One region of the Williamsia sp. Y712 genome, then DNA from elsewhere that is predicted to be linked to it. Evidence: predicted binding sites of a transcription regulator. Region 1 holds the regulator's gene; each other region holds the start of a gene.
The links. The regulator LexA, encoded in region 1, represses DNA repair genes until DNA is damaged. The targets are predictions, from matches to a motif close to CGAACANNTGTTCG.

Region 1 (4,330 bases):
GACCGGAGGTCGTCGATTTCTTTCTGGAAATCATCCACCGAGTCGAATGACCGGTAGACGGAGGCGAATCGCAGGTATGCGACCTCATCGAGATCGCGAAGCGGGCCGAGGATAGCCAGACCGACCTCATTGGCCGGCACTTCCGCCGAGCCTGATGCCCGCACCGCTTCTTCCACCTGCTGCGCGAGATGCTGCAATTTGTCGTCGTCGACCGAACGGCCCTGGCAGGCCCGGCGGACGCCGCGCATGACCTTCTCACGACTGAACGGTTCAGTGACGCCCGTTCGCTTGACCACCGAGAGCACCGCGGTCTCCACCGTGGTGAAACGGCGTGCACACTGCGAACAGGCGCGGCGGCGACGGATGGCCTGACCCTCGTCCGCCACCCGCGAATCGATTACGCGGGTGTCCTCGTTCTTGCAAAACGGGCAATGCATGCACGATTCCTCGACGGTCGACGGCCTGGGCGGAGTGACCAGACACTGTGACTCCGAGGATACCGTCCGCGATCGCGGCCCCTCCACGGTCTACCTCGCGTAGACGGGGGTGACCAATGCCTGACCCACCGACAGTGCCGAGTTGTTCATGGCGTTGAGTTCCATGATCTTCGCAACCACGGCTTCGGTCGGCATCTCGGGTGCGATGCGGGAGGCGATGGCGCCCAACGACTCCCCCGATTGGACCCGGACGACCTCGGTTCCGACGCGGGCCGGATCGGCGGACTGTTGCATGACGCCGCCGAAGAAGGTCATGAACGCCACCACGAGCATCAGACCGACGCCGGTGACCGACGCAGCCGCCCAGGCGCGTCTGCGGGCGAAGACCATCTCGCGAGCGGTCGGTATCCGCCGCTCGGAATTACGCGAATCGGCACACGAGACGGCGACCCGGCGCTGCGCAGGCAGACGGCGACCGGCCGGGCGTGATGTGTCCGCGGGCCGTACCGGGCGCGTGGTGCGCGGGGCGGTACCGCTCTCGGAGTGGTGAACAGGCCGAGCTGTGGCCGGCCGGATGATGGTGGTGGCTGCAGTCATGGGGTTCAGTCCTCGATCATCGGTTTCGATCTCTATTCGATCACTCGTTCGATTGAAAGAGTGTTCGATTTGTACCACGGGCCTCCGACAAAGCGCCACGCCTGATCGAACAAATGTTTGAGACTTGTGACCATTTGCACTATCTTTGTCGACATGGACCCCGCCCGATACCGCATGAACTGGAGGACCTGATGGCCGATACAACCCAGCCCCCGACACCGGCGGACGGGGCCGCGACCACTGTTGTCGCCACCGAACCACTCGCCGAGGGCTCACTGACCCCCCGTCAGAAAGCAGTTCTCGAGGTCATCCGTACCTCGGTTCGCGAGCGCGGCTACCCGCCGAGCATCCGGGAGATCGGTGACGCCGTCGGTCTGACCTCAACGTCGTCGGTCGCCCACCAGCTCCGCACGCTCGAACGCAAGGGTTTCCTGCAGCGCGAGAACAACCGGCCTCGAGCGGTGAACATCCAGGACACCGACCTGAACCCGGCCACAGCGGCCGGGCAGGTTCAGACACCGGACGAATCCCTGCCGACACCGACGTTCGTCCCGGTCCTCGGCCGGATCGCGGCCGGCGGTCCGATCCTCGCCGAAGAAGCCGTCGAAGACGTCTTCCCGCTCCCCAAAGAGCTGGTCGGTGAAGGTTCACTGTTCCTGCTCAGGGTCGTCGGTGAATCGATGATCGACGCCGCGATCTGCGACGGTGACTGGGTGGTCGTACGCCAGCAGAATGTTGCCGACAACGGCGACATCGTTGCGGCGATGATCGACGGCGACGCCACGATCAAGACATTCAAGCGCACCAAGGACGCCGTGTGGCTGATGCCGCACAACCCGGTGTTCGATCCCATCCCGGGCAACGATGCCGTCATCCTGGGCAAGGTCGTCACAGTGATGCGCCGACTCTGAGCTCCGAGTCGTAGGCAGATCACTCTCAGAGCGATCAAAGGCGGGGTGTACCGGGATATCCCGGTACACCCCGCCTTTCGAGTTCAGGGGATCACGAAGTGATCAGACCCCGAGACTGCGTCCGATCACTTCCTTCATGATCTCGGTCGTGCCGCCGTAGATGGTCTGCACGCGAGAGTCGAGGAACGCCTTGGCGACCGAGTATTCACGCATGTATCCGTATCCGCCGTGCAGCTGCAGACACCGGTCGACCAGGTGCACCTGGTTCTCGGTGGCGTAATACTTGGCCATTGCGGCGTCCGGGACGGTCAGCTTCTTCTCGTTCAGCAGACCGATGCAGTGATCGACGAAGACACGCGTCGTCGTGGTCGAGGTGGCCAGTTCGGCCAGCAGGAACCGGGTGTTCTGGAAGTTTCCGATCGAGCGACCGAAGGCCTTGCGGTCCTTGGCGTACTGAACGGTGGTCTCCAGCACCTGCTCCATCGCCGCCGCGGCGACCACTGCGATCGACAGGCGTTCGCGGGGCAGGTTCTGCATCAGGTAGATGAAGCCGAGGCCTTCTTCACCGAGCAGGTTCTCGGCGGGCACGCGGACGTTGTCGAAGCTCAGTTCGGCTGTGTCCTGCGCCTTCATGCCGACCTTGTCGAGGTTGCGGCCGCGCTCGAAACCCTTCATGCCACGCTCGACGACCAGCAGGCTGAATCCCTTCGCGCCTGCCTCGGGGTCGGTGCGCGCGACCACGATCACCAGGTCGGCGTTGATGCCGTTGGTGATGAACGTCTTCGATCCGTTGAGCACCCAGTGGTCGCCGTCTTTCTTGGCGTTGGTCTTGATGCCCTGCAGATCCGAACCGGTTCCGGGCTCGGTCATGGCGATGGCGGTGATGAGCTCACCGGAGGTGAATCCCGGAAGCCAACGCGCCTTCTGCTCATCGTTGGTCAGCTCCAGCAGGTACGGCGCGATGACGTCGTTGTGCAGGGTGAATCCCAGGCCGCTGAACCCGCCCCGTGCGGACTCCTCGGAGACGATGGCCTGGTAGCGGAAGTCGTCGACTCCGCCGCCGCCGAACTCTTCGGGTGCGTCCACGGCCAGGAAGCCGTTCTTACCTGCTTCGATCCACACATCGCGATCGACGATGTTCTGCTCTTCCCAGCGGGCGTGGTGCGGCGCCACATGCTGTTCGAGGAAGCTTCGGTACGAATCGCGGTAGAGGAGGTGTTCAGGCTCGAAAATCGTACGTTCCATCAAGGTCTCCATAACGAGGTGTCAAAACGCGGATGTGCCAGTAACTGTAACTGGATTCTACATTTAGCCCAAGGGCCTGGAGGCCTGGATTTTCAGAACAAGTCAGATGCGGCGAACTCGGCCAGCTGGCTGGCAAGCGCAGAAGGCACGCTGGCGACGATCTCCGTGCCATCGGCGCCGTGCTCTTCGCGCGTCACATCTCCCTCGGCGTGGATGCGCGAGACCAGGTCACCCCGGGAGTACGGCACCCGGACGGTGACATGGACGTCATGTCGCGACACCGACTCCCGGACCCGCTCGAGCAGTTCCGGGATACCTTCGCCCGTGGCCGCCGAGATGAAGACCGCGTCGGGAAACAGACTCCGAAGCTGCGTCAGCACCGTCGGATCGGCGACGTCGATCTTGTTCACCACGAGAAGCTCCGGTGGTGCGGTCGCCTTCTCGTCCTGGATCACCTGATCGACGACCTTGCGCACCGCGCTGATCTGGTCCGTCGGAATCGGGTCCGACCCATCGACGATGTGCAACAGCAGGTCAGCGTCCGCGACCTCTTCCAAGGTCGAACGGAACGCCTCGACAAGCTGGGTGGGCAGGTGCCGGACAAATCCGACGGTGTCTGTGACCACGATTTCCCGACCGTCGTCGAGGGACATCTTCCGGGTTGTCGGGTCGAGGGTGGCGAACAGCGCATTTTGCACCAGCACACCCGATCCGGTCATCGCATTGATCAGACTGGACTTGCCCGCGTTCGTGTAACCGACGATCGTGACCGATGCGACAGCGGACTCTTTCCGCTTGGTGCGCTTGGTGTTTCGCGACGTCTTCATCTCACGGATCTCGCGGCGCAACTTCGCCATCCGCTCACGGATGCGGCGACGGTCCGTCTCGATCTTCGTCTCACCGGGGCCACGCAGACCCACGCCACCGTTGCTGCCCGCCCGGCCACCGGCCTGGCGGGACATCGATTCACCCCAGCCGCGAAGACGCGGCAGCATGTATTCCATCTGAGCCAGCGCGACCTGGGCTTTGCCCTCGCGCGACGTGGCGTGCTGGGCGAAGATGTCGAGGATCAGGGCGGTGCGGTCGATGACCTTGACCTTCACCACCTTCTCCAACGCGGTGAGCTGTGCGGGTGTCAGT
Region 2 (4,330 bases), 280 kb from region 1:
GTACTCGGAAAACGGTAGTGACAGCGCGCGCAGGACCGGATTGACGTCTTTGGTGACGCCGCCGGTACCGACCAGAACCAACCGTTCGACCATCTCGGGGAACTGGTAGGCGAACTGCCCGGCCACACCACCGCCGAGCGAATGGCCGACGATCGTCACGCGTTCGACGTCAAGGTAGGCCAGCAGATCCCGCATTCCGTTGGCAAAAGCGGGCACGGAGTAGTCGGCGCGCGGACGATCGGAGAATCCGTGTCCGAGAAAGTCCGGTGCGATGACCGTGTACTTTTCGCTGAGCTGGGTGAACACCGGTTCCCAGGCCAGGGAGTTGTCGCCGATTCCGTGCAGCAAAAGCAGCGCCGGGCCCGATCCGGCCATCCGGTAGGCACGCTTGTATCCGTGCAGATTTGCGAACTGGACCTGAGAATCATCGGTCGGAACAGCCCGTAATCGACGTCGTACGCCTTCACGGTCCACGGTGACCTCCTGGTTTTCCTCAGAACTAAATATCTTTCGTTGCCCCTATTCTCCGCGCAAGACGGGGTTTCCGCCCGGTTAAAGATCACTCATCGCATGTTGTGATCGGAGTGGGACACACTTCCGATGGTTTGTGACGAAGGTCAGGGCGCCGCCAACACCAAGAACTCGGCGACCGATAGCCTTGAATCCATGGCGGATCAGCGATTCTCGGCAGCGGTGTACAAGTCACGTCTGGATCGGGCGCAGGAGTTGACGGCGAAAGCCGGTCTGTCGGCGCTCTTCATCACTCCCGGACCCGACCTGCGATATCTGACGGGCTCACGAGCGACGACATTCGAACGGCTCACCGCCCTGGTGATCAGTCCGGAGCGCGCTCCCGAAGTGGTTGTGCCACGACTGGAGTTGGCGGCGCTACGGGAATCGGCCGTCGGTGAGCTCGGACTGAGCGTTCACGATTGGGTCGACGGCCAGGATGCGTACGCACTGGCGGTTGGAGCCGCCGGGGGAGCCGGCGGCCGTTACGCGGTCTCCGACGCCACCCCTGCGCTGCACACCGTCCCGCTGGCAGGGCATTGGGGCGGCGCACCGGAACTTGCCACTGCCGTGCTGCGTGAACTGCGAATGATCAAGGATGACGCCGAGATTGAAGCACTGCGCCGCGCAGGTGCCGCGATCGACCGAGTGCACGCCCGAGTGGGGGAATGGCTGAAAGCCGGCCGCACCGAACGTGAAGTCGCGGCCGACATCGATGCCGCCATCCTTGCCGAAGGGCACACCCGGGCCGAGTTCATCATCGTCGGATCCGGTCCCAACGGCGCCGATCCCCATCACGAGGTCTCAGATCGGGTGATCGAGGACGGCGACATGGTGGTCGTCGACATCGGCGGACCCGTCGCGCCGGGATACAACTCCGATTGCACCCGAACCTACTGTGTCGGAACGCCTTCCGATGCGATCGCACGGCAGTATGAGTGGCTACAACAAGCTCAGCGAGCCGCTGTGGCCGCCGTCCGCCCCGGCGTCACCGCCGAGCAGGTCGATGCCGCGGCCCGGGACGTGCTCGCAGCCGCCGGACTGGCTGACAAATTTGTTCACCGCACCGGCCACGGCATCGGACTGTCCGTCCACGAAGAGCCATATATCGTTGCAGGCAATGGTATTCCACTGCGCCCGGGCATGGCATTCAGCATCGAACCCGGCATCTACTTCTCCGGCAGTTGGGGTGCGCGCATCGAAGATATCGTTGTCGTCACCGATGATGGCTGCGAAGCATTCAATTCCCAACCGCACGAACTGAAGTCGGTCTGAACTAGGTTCTCAACCTATCATATTGATTCGAATAAACGTTCGACTTTTGGTGTCCTCCGAGGTAGACTGATTGAAAGAGTTCGATCAGATGTGCTGGGGGGCATGATGACTGACGATCCATCTGATGAAGTCGGGGTTGATTCTTCGGTTCCGGTGTTGGTGCGTAAGTACCTCGAGTTGGAGTTGCTGGTTGCCGATATCGCGGACTGCGCTGATTCCGATATGTCTGGGGCGGAAGTCAATGAGCTTGTGCGGGTGCATGAACGGATAGTTTGCAAGCTTGAGTTCACCGGGTTGCGGCACCTGTTGCGGGTTTCAGATCGATCATCGTTTACCGAAGCCGGGTACTCGTCACTGTTCGGGTTCACCCGCAGCGAGTTGCGGCTGACCAAAGGCCAAACCTCCTCCCGAATTCGCGGCCTGGAGGCAGTCGGCCGATTCCACACGATGCAGGGTGAGGAGTTGGCGCCGAAATGCCCTGCCGCCGAACAGGCCTGGGCTCACGGGCTGATCGGCGCCTCGCATATGGATGTGATGCTGGATGTGCGCAAACACATTCCGTCCGCGGCTGATCCGGCCGTGTATGACGTGGTCGATCATTGGATGACCGAAGAAGCCGTTGGTCAGGACCCCACCCAATTGGCCGCATCGGGCCGTGCGGTGTTGGCCCGAGTCGATCCCGACGGCCGGCTGACCGACGATTCGGATCGGGCGCGTAAACGCAGTGTGAGTCTGGGTGATCAAGGGGTAGACCTGATGGCCAAGATCTCCGGCACCCTGGATCCGGAAACGTTGGCGATGTTCAAGACCGTGATGGATGTCTGGGCTGCCCCGGGGATGAACAACCCGGCTGACCCGAACTCGCCGACCGGGGCCTCCGATGATCCGAAACAAGATGCAGAGCTGATCAAGGCGGCCGCCGAACGTGATACCCGCTCCAAGGGCCAACAACATCACGACGCGCTCAAGGCGATCCTGAAAACAATTCTGGAATGCAACCTGCTCGGCAAGTCCCATCGGGGTTTGCCGGCGCAGTTGATCATCACGATGACCAAAGCGCAGCTCGACGACTGTGCGGGGATCGCCAGAACGGCGTCGGGAGTGGATATTCCGGTCAAAGAGGCCCTGCACCTGGCAGCGCGGTCCGACAAATATTTGGCCGTGTTCGCTGACCACTCCGCGGAGGTGTTGTATCTGGCCCGGACCAAACGGACCGCGCAGAAAGGCCAGCGGCTCGCGTTGTTCGTCCGGGATCGGGGTTGTTCGCATCCAGGCTGCACCAATCCAGCGACCTGGGTCGAGGCCCATCACCTGCTTGCATGGATCAACGGTGGTCTGACCGACATCAACATGATGGGATCCGCCTGCCCGCCGCATCACAAACTCATCGGTGATGGTCCACATCAGTGGCAGACAATCATGATCACCGAAGGCCCCGACACGGGTCGAGTCGGCTGGATACCGCCGGCGTCGGTTGATCCGGAACGCACACCGCGGGTCAATCGCGCCCAGCACGTCAACGAAACCTTCGCAGCGGCCTGGCAAAAAGTCCTCGCCGACCGCCAGGCGGTGTTGGCCGAAAAGCTGGCGGAACCGACCGGCGGCGAACCCGAGGTCCAACCCGATCCCGAACCGGATAGTCCTGACCAGGATGCGTAGCGCCTTTTTTAGGCGGTGACCATCAGCGATTGCGAACCAAGTACGCGTTCGACGTTGATCTGTATGACCACGCGGCGTGGGTTCACTTTGGGTTCTTTGTAGCGCGCGGCATAGCGGCGGACACCTTCGGCGACAGCGTCTGGGTCACGATGGACCGATGCCTTGCCTTCCAGCGTCAACCACTGCGGACCGTTCACCTGGAACACGGCGGCGTATCCAGCCCGGTCGACATTTTTCACCTTCTGGCTGCCTTCGAAGGTGATCACGCGTGCGATTTTCGTCTCGGCGTCGTAGGTGAATCCCACAGCAACAACATGAGGAGTCCCCGATGCACGGACGGTGGTCAGGCTCCCGAGGTGGCGCTCGGTGAGGAAGTCCAGTGCTGCGGGGGTGAGGTCGTCTGCTGTTTTGGGCACAAGCCGACCTTAGCCAAGTCGCTATCCGATCAAGCGCCCCCTGTGCGGCAGGCATGTCTGGACACCACGTCGCATACCCATCTATTGGACCTCTATGCACTCAGCCTAGACGTCGTGCGATAGTCACGTGATGACCGATCAACACGTTGAAGCACTGGAACTTGTTCGCGGACAGAATGTTTCCGTTGAATCCATAAGCCAGGGTAACGATATTCTGTCTGTCGGCGTCGTGAGCCGCTTTCCCGGTGAGACTGCAATAACGCCCGACGTGAGCATCTTGCTGCTGGATGCGACCGATAAGGTTCGATCAAACTCGGATTTCGTCTTTTACAACCAACGCGAGGGAGCCGGCGGAGCCGTTCGGCTCGAGGACAGTGAAGCCGGCGACGCCGATTCGGCCACTCTTTCAACCCAGCCCGGTGACGGTGACCTACTGTGCGTGGACTTTGCCGGTTTGCCAGAAGAAGTTC
Region 3 (4,330 bases), on a different contig from region 1:
GGTTGGCACGGATTCATTGACGATCCGGCGGTCGATCGTCAATTCGGGGTGGCGTTCACGGACGACGCTCTCGGCATCGTCGAGCTTCTTGTTGCCGTCGGCGGCGAGTTCTTCGGCCAGTGACTCCGGGCTGAACACCATCGCGTTCGCGAAATACCACTCGAGCCGGGGGATGGCGTGAAGCAACTGCAGTGGAGATCCGCTGCGGGCGGCAAAATCCGCTGCCCACCGTGCGGCGCCCAGGGAGCCCTCTGAACCATCGATCCCGACAACTACCGGTGCGCTGCTTGCCTCGGCGTTCATCCCACGTCCTCGTCTCTCGCGTCACTGCCGCACCACTGTCGTTCGGGTGCCCGGTTCGGTTCGAACTCTATGCCGGGGTGCGCGAGGTATCAATGAACGGCGGTCGAGCAGCATATCCAGGGAGTGCGACACCCTGGCTCCGCAGATGCGGCACCTAGAGTGAACGCAGTGAACAAACAGGGAGAACTCGGGGCCTACCTGCAGGCCCGACGCGCCGCGGTGACGCCCGCAGACGTCGGGATGCCGGGGTCGACCGGACACCGGCGGGTGGCCGGGCTTCGTCGCGAAGAGATCGCCACGCTCGCCGGGGTGAGTGCTGACTACTACGCGCGTCTGGAACAGGGGCGCGAGAGACATCCGTCGGCGGCCGTGCTGAATGCGTTGGCCAGAGCGCTCCGGCTCGACAACGGTGGGAGAGAACACCTTTTCCGGCTTGCCGATGTCGCCTTTCATCCAAGCCCGGTGTCCAGACGCGCACGGCCGTCACCAAAACTGCAGATCATGCTCGATGCCTGGACCGACACGCCGGCGATGATCATCAACGACAGACTCGACGTCCTGGCCTCCAATGCACTTGCCGACGAGCTGTATTCGCCGTTCGAGAGTTTCGACAACGTGGCGTTGATGGTGTTCCTCGACCCGGCCGCTCCGACGTTCTTTGCCCGGTGGCATCTTTCGGCCGAGACCTGTGCGGCCAACTTGCGAACGGTGATCGGCAGAGACGGATCCGACGCAGAGCTTCGGGATCTGCTGGAACAGCTGCTCGCCAACACCGAGTTCCGTAGGTACTGGAAGCGACATGAGGTCCGGGGTAAGACGTCGGAGTCCAAACACTTCGTGCACCCGGATGCCGGTGAATTCAGCCTGGATGTCCAGGTGTTCGACATCCGGGAAGCACCTGGGCAGCAACTGATCGTCTATACCGCGGACCCCGGTACCCCGGCCCGCGACGCCCTTCGTCTTCTGGGTGCCCTGGCCGCGACCCGTTCGCAGGCAGCCGAACCCAGATCCCGTCGCAGCTGACCGAGTCCGACCGCTGTCTGAGGCTGGGTGTGCTACTCCTCGGGTCGATAAGTCCTGGTACGCAGATGATTCCGTGACCATCATGGTAATCGGAATCAAAAATCCGTATGAGACAAGGACTTAACCGATGGACAAGATCGTTCTCATCACCGGCGCTTCCAGCGGAATCGGCGAAGCAACCGCACTGCACCTGGCCGAACAGGGCTGCACCGTCGTGCTGGGTGCCCGACGGATCGACCGCCTGCACGCACTCGTCGAACGGATCGAGGCATCCGGCGGCCGAGCCACTGCGCACACCCTGGATGTGACCGACCGCGGTGACGTTCAGGCTTTCGTTGAGGCAGCCCACGCCGAATACGGTCGGGTGGACGTGCTGGTCAACAACGCCGGAGTGATGCCGTTGTCTCCCTTGAGCTCCGGCAAGGTCGATGAGTGGGAACGCATGATCGATGTGAACGTGCGCGGGCTGCTGTATGGCATCAACGCGGTCCTACCGGTGTTCACCGAGCAGCGCAGCGGGCATGTGGTCACGATCGCTTCCGTTGGGGCTCACCAGGTGTCGCCCACCGCGGCGGTCTATTGCGGAACCAAGTATGCCGCCTGGGCCATCACAGAAGGTCTTCGGCAGGAGAGCGAACCGTGGCTCCGGGTATCCACGATCACCCCGGGCGTTGTCGAATCCGAGCTGGCCTCGACAATTACCGACAAGGGCGCACAGGAGGCGATGGCGGTATACCGGGCCAACACGATTCACCCTTCGGCGATTGCCCGGGCGATCGGGTTTGTCATCGACCAGCCTGAAGATGTTGACGTCAACGAAATCGTGGTGCGGCCGGCCGCGCAGCGGTAGGGCGAATCGCGGTCTGGGTGTTTAACCCGCACGGCGTGCGCAACGCGTTGTCTTGCAGAGGGTTTGTCTTGCCTGGGCGCCAAGTCCATTACTCGAACAAACATTCGACACAGTGCTATTTCCGAGGTACTCTGGTTGAAAGCGTTCGATCAGATGTGCTGGGGGGCATGATGACTGACGATCCGTCTGATGAGGTTCCGATTGATCCTTCTTCGGTTCCGGTGTTGGTGCGCAAGTATCTCGAGTTGGAGTTGCTGCTTGCCGATATCAACGATTGCTCGTCGGCGGATGTGTCTGACTCAGAAGTCAATGAGCTTGTGCGGGTGCATGAACGGGTCGCCCGCAAGCTTGAGTTCACCGGGTTACGTCACCTGTTGCGGGTTTCGGATCGGTCATCGTTTACCGAAGCCGGGTACTCGTCGCTGTTCGGTTTCACGCGTAGCGAGTTGCGGCTGACCAAAGGCCAAACCATGTCGCGGATTCGTGGGCTGGAGGCTGTGGGCCGGTTTCACACGATGCAGGGTGAGGAGTTGGCGCCGAAATGCCCTGCCGCTGAGCATGCCTGGTCCCAAGGCCTGATTGGCGCCTCACATATGGATGTGATGCTGGATGTGCGCAAACACATTCCCTCAGCTGCCGATCCGGCGGTGTATGACGTGGTCGATCACTGGATGACCGAAGAAGCCGTCGGCCAGGATCCGACCCAGTTGGCTGCGGCTGGCAGGCAAGTGCTGGCCCGGGTCGATCCCGATGGCCGGCTGACCGATGATTCGGATCGGGCGCGTAAACGTTCGGTGAGTTTGGGTGATCAGGGTGTGGATCTGATGGCGAAAATCTCCGGCACCCTCGATCCGGAAACCCTGGCCTTGTTGCGGACGGTGATGGATGTGTGGGCGGCGCCGGGGATGAATAATCCGGCCGATCCGAACTCGCCGAACGGGGCCTCCGATGATCCGAAACAGGATGCAGAGTTGATGAAGGCTGCGGCCGAGCGTGATACCCGCTCGAAGGGCCAACAGTGTCACGACGCGCTCAAGGCGATCCTGAAAACGATTTTGGAGTGCAACCTGCTCGGCAAGTCGCATCGGGGGTTGCCGGCGCAGTTGATCATCACGATGACCAAAGAACAACTCGACGATTGTGCGGGGATCGCGAAGACGGCCTCAGGAGTGGACATTCCGGTCAAAGATGCCCTTCACCTGGCGGCTCGTTCGGACAAGTATTTGGCGGTGTTCGCCAACCACAGCGCCGAGGTGCTGTATTTCGCCCGGGCCAAACGCACCGCGCAGAAGGGTCAACGGTTGGCGATATTTGCCAGAGACCGAGGCTGCTCGCACCCCGGCTGCACCAATCCGGCGACCTGGGTAGAGATCCACCACCTCATTGCCTGGATCAACGGTGGTTTGACCGATATCGATCTGATGGGCTCAGCGTGCCCGCCGCACCACAAGTTGGTGGGCGATGGTCCGGGCCAGTGGCAGACCATCATGATCACCGAAGGGCCTGACAAAGGCCGGGTCGGGTGGATACCCCCGGCGTCGGTGGATCCCGAACGCAGGCCGCGGGTCAACCGTGCCCAGCATGTCAACGAAACCTTCGCAGCGGCCTGGCAAAAAATCCTCGCCGACCGGCGGGCGGCGTTGGCCAAAACTCGGACGGAACTGAGCGGATGCGAATCTGAGGTCCCACCGGAACCGGAACCTGACATCGAAAATCCTGATCCGATCGAATGACCGCTACTCGGCCATCACATCGGACTCGTCGTGGCAAGGCGCCGGCATCGAGTAGCCGCTGCATCACCGGTGCGGTGACGTCGGCGACGTACGCGTAGTCGGGGCAGGAAGGGTAGTGGGGACCCCGGCGACGTCGATGCTGTCCTTGACGCCGAAGGGCACACCGTAGGGCGGAAGCGTGCGGGCGCCGGGGCGTAGTTCGATTTCTTCGGTGGCGGCGAGAAGTTGGGCGCGCGGCACCGTCGACAACCAGGTGCCGTCGTTGCCACGGGCCGCGATCGCGTCCGCCACTCTCGCGGCGGTTTCGGTGGGCGATCCGGTGCCGCCCGCGGAACGGCTGCGTATCGATTGTGTTAGGTGTTGCTCTCCAGGTCCAGATATCGAGCTGACCGTGGTTCTTCGCGGCGGCACAGCTATCCGC
Region 4 (4,330 bases), on a different contig from region 1:
TGTACGGCCCCAGCGACGACGCGTCGTCCATCGCCACCATTCACGCCGCGATCGATGAAGGCGTGAACCTCATCGACACCGGCGACTTCTACGGAAGCGGTCACAACGAGATGCTGATCGGCCGGGCGTTGCGCGAACGTGATCGCGACGACGTGCAGCTCAGTGTGAAGTTCGGCGGACTCCGTTCTCCCGACGGCGAGTTCGTCGGGTTCGATACCCGACCGGCTGCGATGAAGAACTTCCTCACGTATTCGCTGACCCGGCTCGGGGTCGATCACATCGACGTCTACCGCCCGGCCCGCCTCGACCCGGCCGTCCCGATCGAGGAGACCATCGGCGCCATCGCCGAGATGGTCGACGCCGGTTATGTCCGCCACATCGGCCTGTCCGAGGTGGGTATCGACACGATTCGCCGCGCCGCGGCAGTGCATCCCATTGTCGACCTGCAGATCGAGTACTCGCTGATGTCCCGCGGTATCGAATCCGGAATACTGTCGACCACCCGTGAACTCGGTATCGGGATCACCGCCTACGGAGTGTTGGCGCGCGGTCTGCTGAGCAACTCGGTCGGGGCCGGAACCACATTCGCCCCCAACGACTATCGAGCGCACACCCCACGTTTTCAGGGCGACAACCTGACCAAGAACCTCGAACTCGTCGATGCACTCGCGACGATCGCCGACCGGCGCGGTGTCAGCGTCGCACAACTCGCGATCGCCTGGGTACTCGCCCAGGGTGACGACATCGTCCCGATCATCGGCACCCAGAAGGTGACACGGTTGCACGATTCCCTTGCCGCCCTTGACTTCAACCTCACCAAGGCGGAACTCGACACCATCGAGGCCGCCGTCCCTGCTGACGCCGCTGCCGGCGGGCGCTACGACGAAGCCCATATGGCGATGCTCGACAGCGAGCGCTGAACGCAGGCTCGATCCGCGGCCATACGCGACCACTGATCTCTGAACACACTTACCTGCAATGCTATTCGACGGACTCGGGGTCGTCGGTGCCAGAATCAGGTGGGAGGTCAGATACGTCGCTGGTCAGTTCCGCCAACTTTTCGGCCAACACCGCGTGGCGGTCGCCGAGGACTTTTTGCCAGGCCGCTGCGAAGGTTTCGTCGACATGCTGGGCACGGTTGACTCTCGGTTTGCGTTCCGGATCCACACTTGCCGGGGGTATCCACCCGACCCTGCCCTTGTCGGGCCCTTCGGTGATCATCACCGTCTGCCACTGGCCCGGGCCATCGCCGACGAGCTTGTGATGCGGCGGGCAGGCTGATCCCATCAGATCGATGTCGGTCAGACCACCGTTGATCCAGGCAATCAGGTGATGGATCTCCGCCCAGGTCGCCGGATTGGTGCACCCCGGGTGCGAGCAACCGCGATCCCGGGCGAACATCGCCAAACGCTGGCCTTTCTGCGCGGTGCGTTTGGCCCGGGCGAAATACAGCACCTCGGCGCTGTGGTTGGCGAAGACGGCGAGGTATTTGTCGGAGCGGGCCGACAGGTTCAACGCTTCCTTGACCGGAATATCCACCCCTGAAGCCGTTTTCGCGATACCCGCGCAGTCGTCGAGCTGCTCTTTGGTCATCGTGATGATCAACTGCGCCGGCAAACCCCGATGGGACTTACCGAGCACGTTGCACTCCAGAATTGTTTTCAGGATCGCTTTCAACGCATCGTGATGTTGCTGGCTCGTCGAACGGGTATCGCGCTCGGCCGCGGCCTTGATCAACTCGGCATCTTGTTTCGGATCATCGCTCGCGCCGGTCGGCGAGTTCGGGTCGGCCGGATTGTTCATCCCGGGCGCGGCCCAGACGTCCATCACGGTCTTGAACAACGCCAAGGTTTCCGGATCTAGCGTGCCCGAGATTTTCGCCATCAAGTCCACACCCTGATCGCCGATTCCCACTGAACGTTTGCGGGCTCGATCGCTGTCGTCGGTCAACCGGCCATCGGGATCGACCCGCGCCAGCACTTGCCGGCCCGACGCAACCAACTGCGTCGGGTCCTGACCGACCGCTTCTTCGGTCATCCAGTGATCAACCACGTCATACACCGCCGGATCGGAAGCAGACGGGATGTGTTTGCGCACATCCAACATCACATCCATATGCGCTGCCCCGATCAACCCTTTCGACCAGGCCTGTTCAGCGGCAGGACATTTCGGCGCCAACTCCTGCCCCTGCATCGTATGAAACCGTCCGACGGCTTCCAGTCCACGGATCCGGGAGGAGGTTTGCCCTTTGGTCAACCGCAACTCTTGCCGCACGAAACCGAACAACGACGAATACCCCGCCTTGGTAAACGACGAGCGGTCCGACACCCGCAGCAAATTCCGCACACCGGTGAACTCGACCTTGCGGGAGATCCGTTCATGCACCCGCACAAGCTCATTGAGCTCACTGTCAGCCATATCCGACGAGGAACAATCATTGATATCAGCGAGCAACAACTCCAACTCGAGATACTTGGCCACCAACACCGGAACCGAAGAAGAATCAACCGTCACGTCATCAGATGGATCGTCAGTCATCATGCCCCCCAGCACATCTGATCGAAAGCTTGCCATGAGCCTACCTGCGATGCCGCCGCATGTCGAATGTTTGTTCGACTAATCAGCGCGTACAACCCAACGTGCTACTTTCTAGAACGCTAATCCGTCGAAGAAGCCGAGGGTCCCCCGTGAGCAGTGACAAGCCGGTGCTTGTGCCCGATGAGACCTGCTGGAAGATCGCCGAGGCCGATCGACTCGCGGTGATCGTCGACGCGGCCGACTACTTCAGGCATGCAAAGGCCGCGATGTTACAGGCACGCAGCCGAATCATTCTGATCGGGTGGGACTTTGACACCCGGATCCAGTTCGAGCCCGAAGGGCAGACCCTCGACGGACCCAATGCTCTCGGCGATTTCCTGAAGTGGTTGCCGCAGAACCGACCCGGGCTCAATATCAACCTCCTCAAGTGGAGTTTGGGGTTGGGTGCGATCAACAGGGGGATGGCGCCGGTTTTCATTCAGAACTGGCTCACCGACCCCGCACTGCAGTTCGAGAACGATCTGGTGCACCCGGTTGGCGCGGCACATCATCAAAAGATCCTGGTGATCGACGATCAGATCGCGTTCTGTGGCGGCATCGACATGACCGTCGACCGATGGGACACCTCCGACCACCTCGATCAGAACGATCGGCGCACCCAGCCCAACGGCAAGACGTATGGGCCCTGGCACGACGCGACCACCGCTGTTGACGGGGACGCGGCCCGTGTGGTCGGCGAGATGGCACGGGCCCGATGGTTGGCAGCAACCGGGCGCACCCTCGAACAGGTCACCGACGTCGGGGACAACTATTGGCCCGACACACTGATCCCGACCATGGAATCGGTCGACGTGGCCGTGGCGCGGACACTGCCGGAGATCCCGGGCCGGGACGAGGTGCGCGAGATCGAATCTCTCTATCTCGCAGCCATAGCCGCCGCTCGGCACTACCTCTACATCGAGAGTCAGTACCTCGCGTCCCGGACCATCGCCGAGGCCCTGGAGAAGCGCCTGCGCGAAAGCGGGGGGCCCGAGATCGTGATCGTCCTGCCCCGACATGCCGACAGCTGGCTCGAACAGCAGGCGATGGACGGTGCCCGCCAGCGCCTCCTCCAGTTCCTGTGGCAGGCCGACACCGAAAAGCGTTTTCGCGCATACCATCCGGTGACCGCGGGCGGGGAACCGATATACGTGCACGCCAAGGTCCTGGTGATGGATGACCGTCTCCTGCGCGTGGGGTCGTCCAATCTCAACAACCGGTCGATGGGCTTCGACAGCGAATGTGACCTCGCCGTCGAGTTCGATCCCGACCTTCCCGAATCGAATGAGAACCGCATCGCGATCCGCGGGGTCCGGGATCGGCTGCTGAGCGAACACCTCGACATCGACGTCGACGAACTCCAGGCTGCGATCGACAACCATTCCGGACTCGGCGCCGCCATCGACGCAATGCGCGGCGACGGCAAGACCCTGGTCGAGTTCGATCACGACATCGTCGACGGCGAGGACAGCCCCTTCGCCGAGAACGAGCTGATGGATCCCGAGCGGACCCGAACATCGTTGTTGGAGAAAACGTATCGGTTGGTTGTGGGCCGACGACGGATCCGGAGGGCAGCCCACCGAGAGCTCGCAGACGCGCACTGACCCCTATAACGCGTAGCTGCGCATCACACCTTTGCTGATGATCGTCTTCTGGATCTCACTGGTGCCTTCACCGATCAGCAGGAATGGCGCCTCCCGCATCAGGCGTTCGATCTCGTACTCCTTCGAGTATCCGTAGCCGCCGTGGATAC

Region 2: a site for LexA is predicted at 1,814-1,827, ahead of AC1D75_RS16700 (HNH endonuclease signature motif containing protein). Genes of this name have one in related genera too.
Region 3: a site for LexA is predicted at 2,270-2,283, ahead of AC1D75_RS04375 (HNH endonuclease signature motif containing protein). Genes of this name have one in related genera too.
Region 4: a site for LexA is predicted at 2,602-2,615, ahead of AC1D75_RS04010 (HNH endonuclease signature motif containing protein). Genes of this name have one in related genera too.

What each region holds. Positions count from the first base shown of each region.
Region 1 is NZ_JCAIUN010000002.1:684,388-688,717, forward strand. It holds gene nrdR (transcriptional regulator NrdR) at 1-437, opposite strand, end outside; gene AC1D75_RS18005 (LysM peptidoglycan-binding domain-containing protein) at 528-1,034, opposite strand; gene lexA (transcriptional repressor LexA) at 1,226-1,945, shown strand; gene AC1D75_RS18015 (acyl-CoA dehydrogenase family protein) at 2,048-3,190, opposite strand; gene hflX (GTPase HflX) at 3,283-4,330, opposite strand, start outside.
Region 2 is NZ_JCAIUN010000002.1:399,719-404,048, reverse strand. It holds gene AC1D75_RS16710 (alpha/beta fold hydrolase) at 1-474, opposite strand, end outside; gene AC1D75_RS16705 (M24 family metallopeptidase) at 667-1,785, shown strand; gene AC1D75_RS16700 (HNH endonuclease signature motif containing protein) at 1,888-3,444, shown strand; gene AC1D75_RS16695 (PPOX class F420-dependent oxidoreductase) at 3,453-3,860, opposite strand; gene AC1D75_RS16690 (TerD family protein) at 3,991-4,330, shown strand, end outside.
Region 3 is NZ_JCAIUN010000001.1:891,150-895,479, forward strand. It holds gene AC1D75_RS04360 (universal stress protein) at 1-303, opposite strand, end outside; gene AC1D75_RS04365 (helix-turn-helix transcriptional regulator) at 472-1,326, shown strand; gene AC1D75_RS04370 (SDR family oxidoreductase) at 1,454-2,176, shown strand; gene AC1D75_RS04375 (HNH endonuclease signature motif containing protein) at 2,344-3,909, shown strand; partial or broken gene AC1D75_RS04380 (amidase family protein) at 3,944-4,290, opposite strand.
Region 4 is NZ_JCAIUN010000001.1:820,114-824,443, reverse strand. It holds gene AC1D75_RS04015 (aldo/keto reductase) at 1-920, shown strand, start outside; gene AC1D75_RS04010 (HNH endonuclease signature motif containing protein) at 982-2,541, opposite strand; gene AC1D75_RS04005 (phospholipase D-like domain-containing protein) at 2,688-4,181, shown strand; gene AC1D75_RS04000 (acyl-CoA dehydrogenase family protein) at 4,185-4,330, opposite strand, start outside.